One region of the Streptomyces sp. NPDC002671 genome, then DNA from elsewhere that is predicted to be linked to it. Evidence: riboswitches for the same ligand, from Rfam matches in the RefSeq annotation. Region 1 holds a riboswitch; the other holds the start of a gene.
What was found. A riboswitch is a leader RNA that binds a small molecule or an ion and turns the genes downstream of it on or off. The one in region 1 is predicted to bind S-adenosylmethionine.

Region 1 (4,189 bases):
GTGCGCCCGCTCCCGCAGGAAGTCCGCGTCCGCGCCGAGCCCGTGTACGCCGATCCGGGTACCCGAGGGGATCCCCGGCCCCAGCACGGCGTGACAGCAGTCGGTGAACGCATCCGCCCACCGGCGGGTCAGGAACGCGGCCCGGTCCGCGCCGAGGATGCCGCTCAGCAGCTCGGCGGCGATGTCGTCGGGCAGGAGCCGGAAGTAGTCCGGCGGGGCCCACGGGGTGTGCGAGAAGTGGCCGATGCGCAGGTCGGGGCGGAGCCGCCGGAGCATGCGCGGGGCGAGCGCCAGGTGGTAGTCCTGGATCAGTACCGCCGCACCCTCGGCCGCCTCCTCCGCCAGCGCCTCGGCGAAGGCCCGGTTGTAGGCCTCGTACGACGCCCACTGCCGCCGGAACTCCGCGTCGAAGACCGGCTCCAGCGGGGTCTGGTACAGCATGTGGTGGACGAACCAGAGCACCGAGTTGGCGATGCCGTTGTACGCGTCGGAGAACACGGTCGCGTCGATGTCCAGCATCCGGACCTGCTGTCCGCCGGTGTCCGCGCCCGGCAGCCGGCCGCCCTCGGCCCGCCGTACGGCCTCCCGGTCGCCGTCGCCCAGCGCGGCGCACACCCACACCGCGTCCGTGTCCGGCCCGATGGCCGACAGCCCCGAGACCAGCCCGCCGCCGCCCCGCTTGGCATGCAGCGTGCCGGCCCCGCCATCGGGGCGTACCTCGTACGAAACCGGGCCGCGATTGGACGCGACCAGCACCTCAGCACCGCGCACGGAAGCCATGGTCCTCAACCTAGCCCGGCCCGTAAACGCTCAAACGTACGGTCCGCCCCGAAGAGCGGCCGTATACAGCCGATGCCCCGTTTTCACGCCACCCGGCGCTCACGCCACCCGCCGCGCCGCGTACTCCGCGATCTCCGTCATCGGCGGCCGTTCCTCCGTGTCCACCGAGTACGTGCGCGGCTCGAACCCGTCCTCGCCCCGCTCGAACTGGGTCAGCGACGGCCGGACGAGGTGCCCGCGGGCGAGCCTCAGCTGCGCCGTGCGGTAGATCGCGGCGGCCATCCGGCCCAGCGCCTGTCCGTCCTGGTGCCGGTGCTTGCGCACCCCCACGTCCACCTGGGCGAGGGCATCCAGGCCCACCAGGTGCAGCGCGTCCACCAGCATGCCCAGTTCCACGCCGTACCCGACCGGGAACGGCAGCTGCTCCAGCAGCGAGCGCCGGGCCGCGTACTCGCCGCCGAGCGGCTGCACGAAACCGGCCAGCTGCGGCCAGTGCATGTTCAGCAGCGGGCGGGCCATGAGTTCGGTGACCCGGCCGCCCTGGCCGGCAGCGCCGCCGAGCGGACGGTCGTACATGGCCTTGACCAGCTGTACGTCCGGCTCGGTGAGCAGCGGGCCGACGATTCCGGAGACGAAGTCGGAGGAGAACTCCCGCAGGTCGGCGTCGATGAAGCAGATGATGTCCCCGCTGGTCACCAGCAGGGAGCGCCACAGCACCTCGCCCTTGCCGGGGACGGCCGGGATGCGCGGCAGGATGTCGTCGCGGTGGACGACCCGGGCGCCGGCCGCCGCGGCGACCTCGGAGGTGCGGTCGGTGGACCCGGAGTCGACGACGACGATCTCGTCGACCAGCGGCACCTGTTCCACGAGGTCGCGGCGGATCACCGCGACGATGTCGCCGACCGTTTCCTGTTCGTTCAGCGCGGGCAGCACGACGGAGACGGACTGGCCGGTACGCTGCCTGGCGGACAGGATCTGGTGGAGGGGCCGATCGGTCACGGACCAGGAGCGGGTGGCCAGCCAGCGCTCGACTTCTTCCAGCACGGTCTGCGACTCCTCACTGTCACGGCCACACGTCGCCGTGTGATCCATCTCGCGGTTCGGACGACTATCTCAACTCTCGTGGCCTTCGGTTACAGTCTTGAACAACGCCGATGACCATCGCATGTCGGGGGTCGCGCGCGTTGACGGACAACCGCATCACACAACCGCATACCGCTCATCCAGAGGGGCAGAGGGACACGGCCCGATGAAGCCCCGGCAACCCTCCAGTCGGTTCTCGTTCTCCAGCGAGGCTCCCGGCTCGGGAAGGTGCCAAATCCGTCTCACGGCGAGATGCGTCGTGAGGAAGATGAGGAGAAAGGGCCTCGCCTCACATGGCTGTGCAGACAGTTGCAACCACCAGCGATTCCGCCGGCACCTCCACCGTAGACCTCGGCCCCGCCGCGGCCCTGAGCTGTCGCGAGTGCGGTCACCGCGTGCCGCTCGGACCGGTGTTCGCCTGCGAGGAGTGTTTCGGCCCGCTGGAGATCGCCTACGACTTCTCCGCCTACGACACCGAGGAACTGCGGGGGCGCATCGAGTCGGGCCCCGCGAACATCTGGCGTTACGCGCCGCTGCTCCCGGTCCCGGCGGACGTCGCCGACAAGCCGAACCTGAACCCCGGCTGGACCAAGCTCGTCAAGGCCGACAACCTCGCCCGTGAACTCGGCGTCACCGGCGGCCTGTTCGTGAAGGACGACTCCGGCAACCCGACGCACTCCTTCAAGGACCGCGTGGTCGCCCAGGCCCTGGAGGCCGCCCGCGCCTTCGGCTTCACCACCCTCTCCTGCTCCTCGACGGGCAACCTGGCAGGTGCCGTCGGCGCCGCCGCCGCCCGCGCCGGCCTCCGCTCCTGTGTGTTCATCCCGCACGACCTGGAGCAGGGCAAGGTCGTGATGGCCGCGGTCTACGGCGGTGAACTCGTCGGCATCGAGGGCAACTACGACGACGTGAACCGCTTCTGCTCCGAGCTGATCGGCGACCCGGCCGGCGAGGGCTGGGGCTTCGTCAACGTCAACCTGCGGCCGTACTACGCGGAGGGCTCCAAGACCCTGGCGTACGAGATCTGCGAGCAGCTCGGCTGGCGGCTGCCGGACCAGATCGTGGTCCCGATCGCCTCCGGCTCCCAGCTCACGAAGATCGACAAGGGTCTGCGGGAGCTGATCGAGCTCGGCCTGGTCGAGGACCGGCCGTACAGGATCTTCGGCGCGCAGGCCGAGGGCTGCTCGCCGGTGTCGGCGGCCTTCAAGGCCGGCCACGACGTCGTACGCCCGCAGAAGCCGAACACCATCGCCAAGTCCCTCGCGATCGGCAACCCGGCCGACGGGCCGTACGTCCTGGACATCGCGCGCCGTACCGGCGGTGCGGTGGAGGACGTGACGGACGAGCAGGTCGTGGACGCCATCAAGCTGCTCGCGCAGACCGAGGGCATCTTCGCCGAGACGGCGGGCGGTGTGACGGTCGGCGTCACGAAGAAGCTGATCGAGAACGGCGTCCTGGACCCGTCGCTCACCACGGTCGTCCTCAACACCGGCGACGGCCTCAAGACCCTCGACGCGGTCGCAGGCACGGGCCTGACCGCTACGATCCGCCCGAACCTGGACTCCTTCCGAGAGGCTGGTCTCGCATGAGTGTGACCGTTCGTATCCCCACCATCCTGCGCACGTACACCGGTGGCCAGGCCGAGGTCCCGGCCGAGGGTGCGACCCTCGCCGAGGTCATCACGGACCTGGAGAAGAACCACACCGGCATCGCCGCGCGCGTGCTGGACGACCAGGGCAAGCTGCGCCGCTTCGTGAACGTCTACGTGAACGACGACGACGTCCGCTTCGAGCAGGGCCTGGAGACGGCGACCCCGGACGGTGCCGGCGTCTCCATCATTCCGGCGGTCGCCGGCGGCTGCTGAGGCGCCTGAGTCACACACTGTTCATTGAATTGCCCCGTCCGTGAGAGAAACGGAGGGGGCAATTCTGCGTGATTGAGCGCGGTAGAGTTGGGGAACGCGCTCCTGGCCCACGGGCCAGCAGCCCTGGATTCATGCCGCATGCCCGACAAGAAGCAGCCAAAATGCACGGGTTTTATGCGGCTTTTGTTGCCTTTACGGGGCCCGACTTGCCCTGAATTCAGGCGAATTCACGCCACATTCCGGATGCCGCTCGTCCAGATTTCTCGTCCGATTGACCTGTTGCAGACGGCAGTTGGACAGATACATTCAGCCGCGGTCGACGCGTTCCGGCGCACGCCCCCGACCAATTCTGGGGGGCGAGGTCTGACCCGGGTCCGCGAAGTGTGGATCTGTGCAAGGGCCAGTAATAGGGGAGTTAGGCATGGCTCAGGGCACCGTCAAGTGGTTCAACGCGGAGAAGGG
Region 2 (4,189 bases), on a different contig from region 1:
TCAACCTGTGGGGCCACACGCTCGTCCTGGGCGTGTTCATCCCGCTGGTCCTCTTCCCGCTGGTCCTGGTGGCGATCGCGGTCTACCCGTTCATCGAGTCCTGGCTCACCGGCGACAAGCGCGAGCACCACATCCTGGACCGCCCGCGCAACGCGCCGACGCGCACCGCCTTCGGTGTCGCCTGGGTCACGATCTACATGATCACGCTGGTCGGCGGTGGCAACGACCTGTGGGCCACCCACCTCGACCTGTCGATCAACTCCGTCACCTGGTTCGTCCGGATCGGCTTCTTCGCCGGACCGGTCATCGCGTTCCTCCTCACCAAGCGGATCTGCCTCGGTCTGCAGCGCCGCGACCGCGAGAAGGTGCTGCACGGCCGCGAGACCGGCATCATCAAGCGCCTGCCGCACGGTGAGTTCATCGAGGTGCACGAGCCGCTCAGCCAGGAGCAGCTGCACACGCTCACGGCGCACGAGCAGTACAAGCCGCTCGCGCTCGGCCCGACGGTCGACAAGAACGGTGTCGAGCGGAAGGTGAAGGGGTCCGAGAAGCTGCGCGCCAAGCTCAGCAACGCCTACTACGGCGAGGACAACCAGATCGAGAAGCCGACTGTCGAGGAATACAAGGAGATCACGGCCGGTCACGGCCACCACTGATCCCCGCGTCGCCACGCCACGGTGACAGGGCCCCGTCCGCAACACGGACGGGGCCCTTCGCTGTGCTCGAGGGTCGATAGGGTGGGAGTACAACTTTGTACGACCCTGTACTGGTACTCACTAGGAGCGGCTCATGAGCGCTGTGACCCCCGCTGGAGGCGACACCGCGGCGGGCCGTTCCTGGCCCGCCCTGCTGAACGGTCTGCTCGACGGCCGGGACCTGAGCGCCGACGACACCGCGTGGGCGATGGACCGGATCATGCGCGGTGAGGCGACCGACGCGCAGATCGCCGGGTTCGCCGTGGCGCTGCGGGCCAAGGGACAGACGGTGCAGGAGATCACCGGCCTGGTCCGGACGATGTACGCGCACGCGAACGTGATCGAGGTGCCCGGCCGGACGGTCGACATCGTCGGCACGGGCGGCGACGGAGCGAAGACGGTGAACATCTCCACGATGTCCGCCCTCGTCGTCGCCGGCACGGGCGCGAAGGTCGTCAAGCACGGCAATCGGGCCGCGTCCTCGGCATCGGGGTCGTCCGACGTCCTGGAGCGGCTGGGTGTCAACCTCGATCTGACCCCGAAGCGGGTGGCGGAGGTCGCCGAGGCGGCCGGCATCACCTTCTGCTTCGCGGTGAAGTTCCACCCGGCACTGCGTCATGTGGGCGCGGCGCGCGGACAGTTGGGCATCCGGACCGTGTTCAACCTGCTCGGTCCGCTGACCAATCCGGCGAAGGTGAAGGCACAGGCGGTCGGGGTCGCCGTCGCCCGGGAGGCACCGATCGTCGCGGGGGTGCTTGCCGAGCGCGGCAACTCCTCCCTGGTCTTCCGCGGCGACGACGGCCTCGACGAGCTGACCACCACCTCCACCTCGCACGTCTGGGTCGTCCGGGACGGCAAGGTCTCCGAGCAGTCCTTCGACCCGCGGGACGTCGGCATCGAGCTGGTCCCCGTGTCCGCGCTCCAGGGCGGCGACCCGGCGTACAACGCCGACGTCGCCCGGCGGCTGCTGGACGGCGAGCGGGGCCCCGTACGCGACGCCGTCCTGCTGAACTCGGCGGCGGCCCTGGTCGCCCTGAACCCGACGGACGCCCCGCTGGCCGAGCAGCTCCGGGCCGGCATGGACAAGGCGGCGGAGTCGATCGACTCCGGGGCGGCCAAGCGGGTGCTGGAGCGCTGGGTGGCCGCCAGCAACGCCTAGGCCCTGTCGTCCACCGAGTGGCGCGAATGTCGTCCCGCGATCCGGACACGGGTTGCGGGACGACGATCACTTCCCGTACGTTCCTGTACCAGGTCATGAGTGACAGTCATGAGGCCCCGGCCGACTGTCCGGCAACCCTCCGTCCGTGGCGGGGTGCCCCGGGTGAAGACCAGGCCGTAGGCAGTGAGGTCTACGGCAAGCGCGGACCCCTCGCACGCTTTCGACAAGTGTGGGGCCAGGGGTCCTGGTCATCGAGGGAGTCTCCCGTGAGCAAGCGAATGCGATAGGGCCGCCGAGCCCCGCCTCCGCATCCCCTTCTTCTCTTTCCGGCCCGTCTCTCACGGGCTCTTCTCGCCTGCCTCTCACGGGAGTTCGCCATGTCCGTCTCCACCGCTGCCGCCGACCAGTCCGTTTGTACCCCTCTGCCTGTTCTGGGCCGGGATGTCACCGTCCCGCTCGTCACGGGCGGCGAAGTCGCCTACGCCGCGCTCGACTACGCGGCCAGCGCCCCCGCCCTCCAGCGCGTCTGGGACGACGTGGCGGCCTACGCGCCCTACTACGGCAGCGTCCACCGCGGCGCCGGCTACCTCTCCCAGCTCTCCACGGACCTGTTCGAGAACGCCCGCAAGACCGTCGCCGAGTTCCTCGACTGCCGCGAGACCGACCAGGTGATCTTCACCCGTTCGACCACGGACTCCCTCAACCTCCTGGCCCGTACGCTCCCCGCCGACTGCCAGGTCTTCGTCTTCGAGACCGAGCACCACGCCTCCCTGCTGCCCTGGCAGGACGCCCAGGTCACCTACCTCGACGCCCCGCGCACCCCGCAGCAGGCCGTCGAGACCCTGGAGCGGGCCCTGGCCGACCGTGACCCCTACGGCCCGGCCCTGGTATGCGTCACCGGTGCCTCCAACGTCACCGGCGAGCTGTGGCCGGTGCGCGAGCTGGCCGCCGCCGCCCACGCCCAGGGCGCCCGGATCGTCCTGGACGCCGCCCAGCTGGCCCCCCACCACCCGCTGAGCGTCCGTGACCTGGACGTCGACTGGGTCGCCTTCTCCGGCCACAAGCTGTACGCCCCCTTCGGCTCCGGCGTCCTGGCCGGCCGCGCCGACTGGCTCCGGGCTGCCGAGCCGTACCTCGCGGGCGGCGGCGCCAGCCGCAAGGTCACCCGGCGCCAGGACGGCGGTGTGGACGTGGAGTGGCACGAGAGCGCCGCCCGGCACGAGGCGGGCTCCCCGAACGTCATCGGCGCCTACTCCGTCGCGTCGGCCTGCAAGGCGCTCACCGAGGCCGGCTGGGACACCCTGGTCGCCCGTGAGCAGGACCTGATCGCCCGGGTCCGCGCGGGCCTCGCCGAGGTCCCGCAGGTGAGGGTGCTGTCCCTCTTCGGCGACGACGCCCCGCGCGTGGGCGTGCTCTCCTTCGTCGTCGACGGCTGGAACAGCTCCCACTTCGCCGCCGCGCTCTCCGCCGAGTACGGCATCGGCGTCCGCGACGGCCTCTTCTGCGCCCACCCGCTCGTCCACACCCTGCTGGGCAGCGACCCGCAGACCCAGGGCGAGTGCGGCGCTCCGGAAGCCGCACCCGGCGAGAAGTCCCTCAACGCCATCCGCGTCAGCTTCGGCGCGGGCACCCCCGACGAACACGTCGAGCGCTTCGTCACCGCGGTGAAGGAACTGATCACCGAGGGCGCGAAGTGGACGTACAGGACGGAGGAAGGCCGCTGCGTACCGGCGGTCTGAGTTTCCGAGTGCCTGGTGAGGCGGTGTTCAGACGGTCAGGACTCCAGTCCGATCGAGAACGCCGCCTCAAGGTCATGCTGCGAATACGTCCGGAACGCAACGTGCGTGTCCGTGGCCTCGACCCCCGGAATCTTGCTGATCCGCCCGGGAATCACCTCGGCCAGATCCTCGTGCTCCCGCACCCGCACCATGGCGATGAGATCGTACGTACCGGTGACGGAGAACACCTCGCTCACCGAATCCAGCGAAGCGACCTGCTCCGCGATCTCCGGAATCCGGTCCACGCTGGTCTTGATCAGAACGATCGCGGTGATCACGGCTGTTTCTCTCCCTCGGTGACCGGAGCTGGGGTGGCTTTCACTCTAGTCCCACGTCCGTACCGCACCCACGCATAGACGAACCCCAGGCCGAAGCCGACCAGGTGCGCCAGGTACGCCACCCCCGGCCCCTGCGTGGAGTGCCCCGCCGCCGCCCACTGCAGCGCCGCCCAGAACGGCAGCACGATCCATGCGGGGAACCGCATCGGCAGGAAGAACAGGAAAGGGAGCAGACTGGTGACGCGGGCGCGCGGGAACAGGTACAGGAACGCTCCGAGG

Region 2: linked by a shared signal. The riboswitch ahead of ACWD35_RS15185 (aminotransferase class V-fold PLP-dependent enzyme) and the one ahead of thrC (threonine synthase) in region 1 are both predicted to bind S-adenosylmethionine.

The regions. Positions count from the first base shown of each region.
Region 1 covers NZ_JBSFVU010000005.1:128,159-132,347, forward strand. Annotated here, with positions in the region: gene ACWD35_RS09360 (alpha,alpha-trehalose-phosphate synthase (UDP-forming)) at 1-780, opposite strand, end outside; gene ACWD35_RS09365 (glucosyl-3-phosphoglycerate synthase) at 880-1,824, opposite strand; SAM riboswitch class I at 1,997-2,138, shown strand; gene thrC (threonine synthase) at 2,157-3,452, shown strand; gene ACWD35_RS09375 (MoaD/ThiS family protein) at 3,449-3,727, shown strand; gene ACWD35_RS09380 (cold-shock protein) at 4,149-4,189, shown strand, end outside.
Region 2 covers NZ_JBSFVU010000008.1:277,737-281,925, reverse strand. Annotated here, with positions in the region: gene qcrB (cytochrome bc1 complex cytochrome b subunit) at 1-656, shown strand, start outside; gene trpD (anthranilate phosphoribosyltransferase) at 790-1,854, shown strand; SAM riboswitch class IV at 1,946-2,062, shown strand; gene ACWD35_RS15185 (aminotransferase class V-fold PLP-dependent enzyme) at 2,232-3,593, shown strand; gene ACWD35_RS15180 (Lrp/AsnC family transcriptional regulator) at 3,629-3,910, opposite strand; gene ACWD35_RS15175 (rhomboid family intramembrane serine protease) at 3,907-4,189, opposite strand, start outside.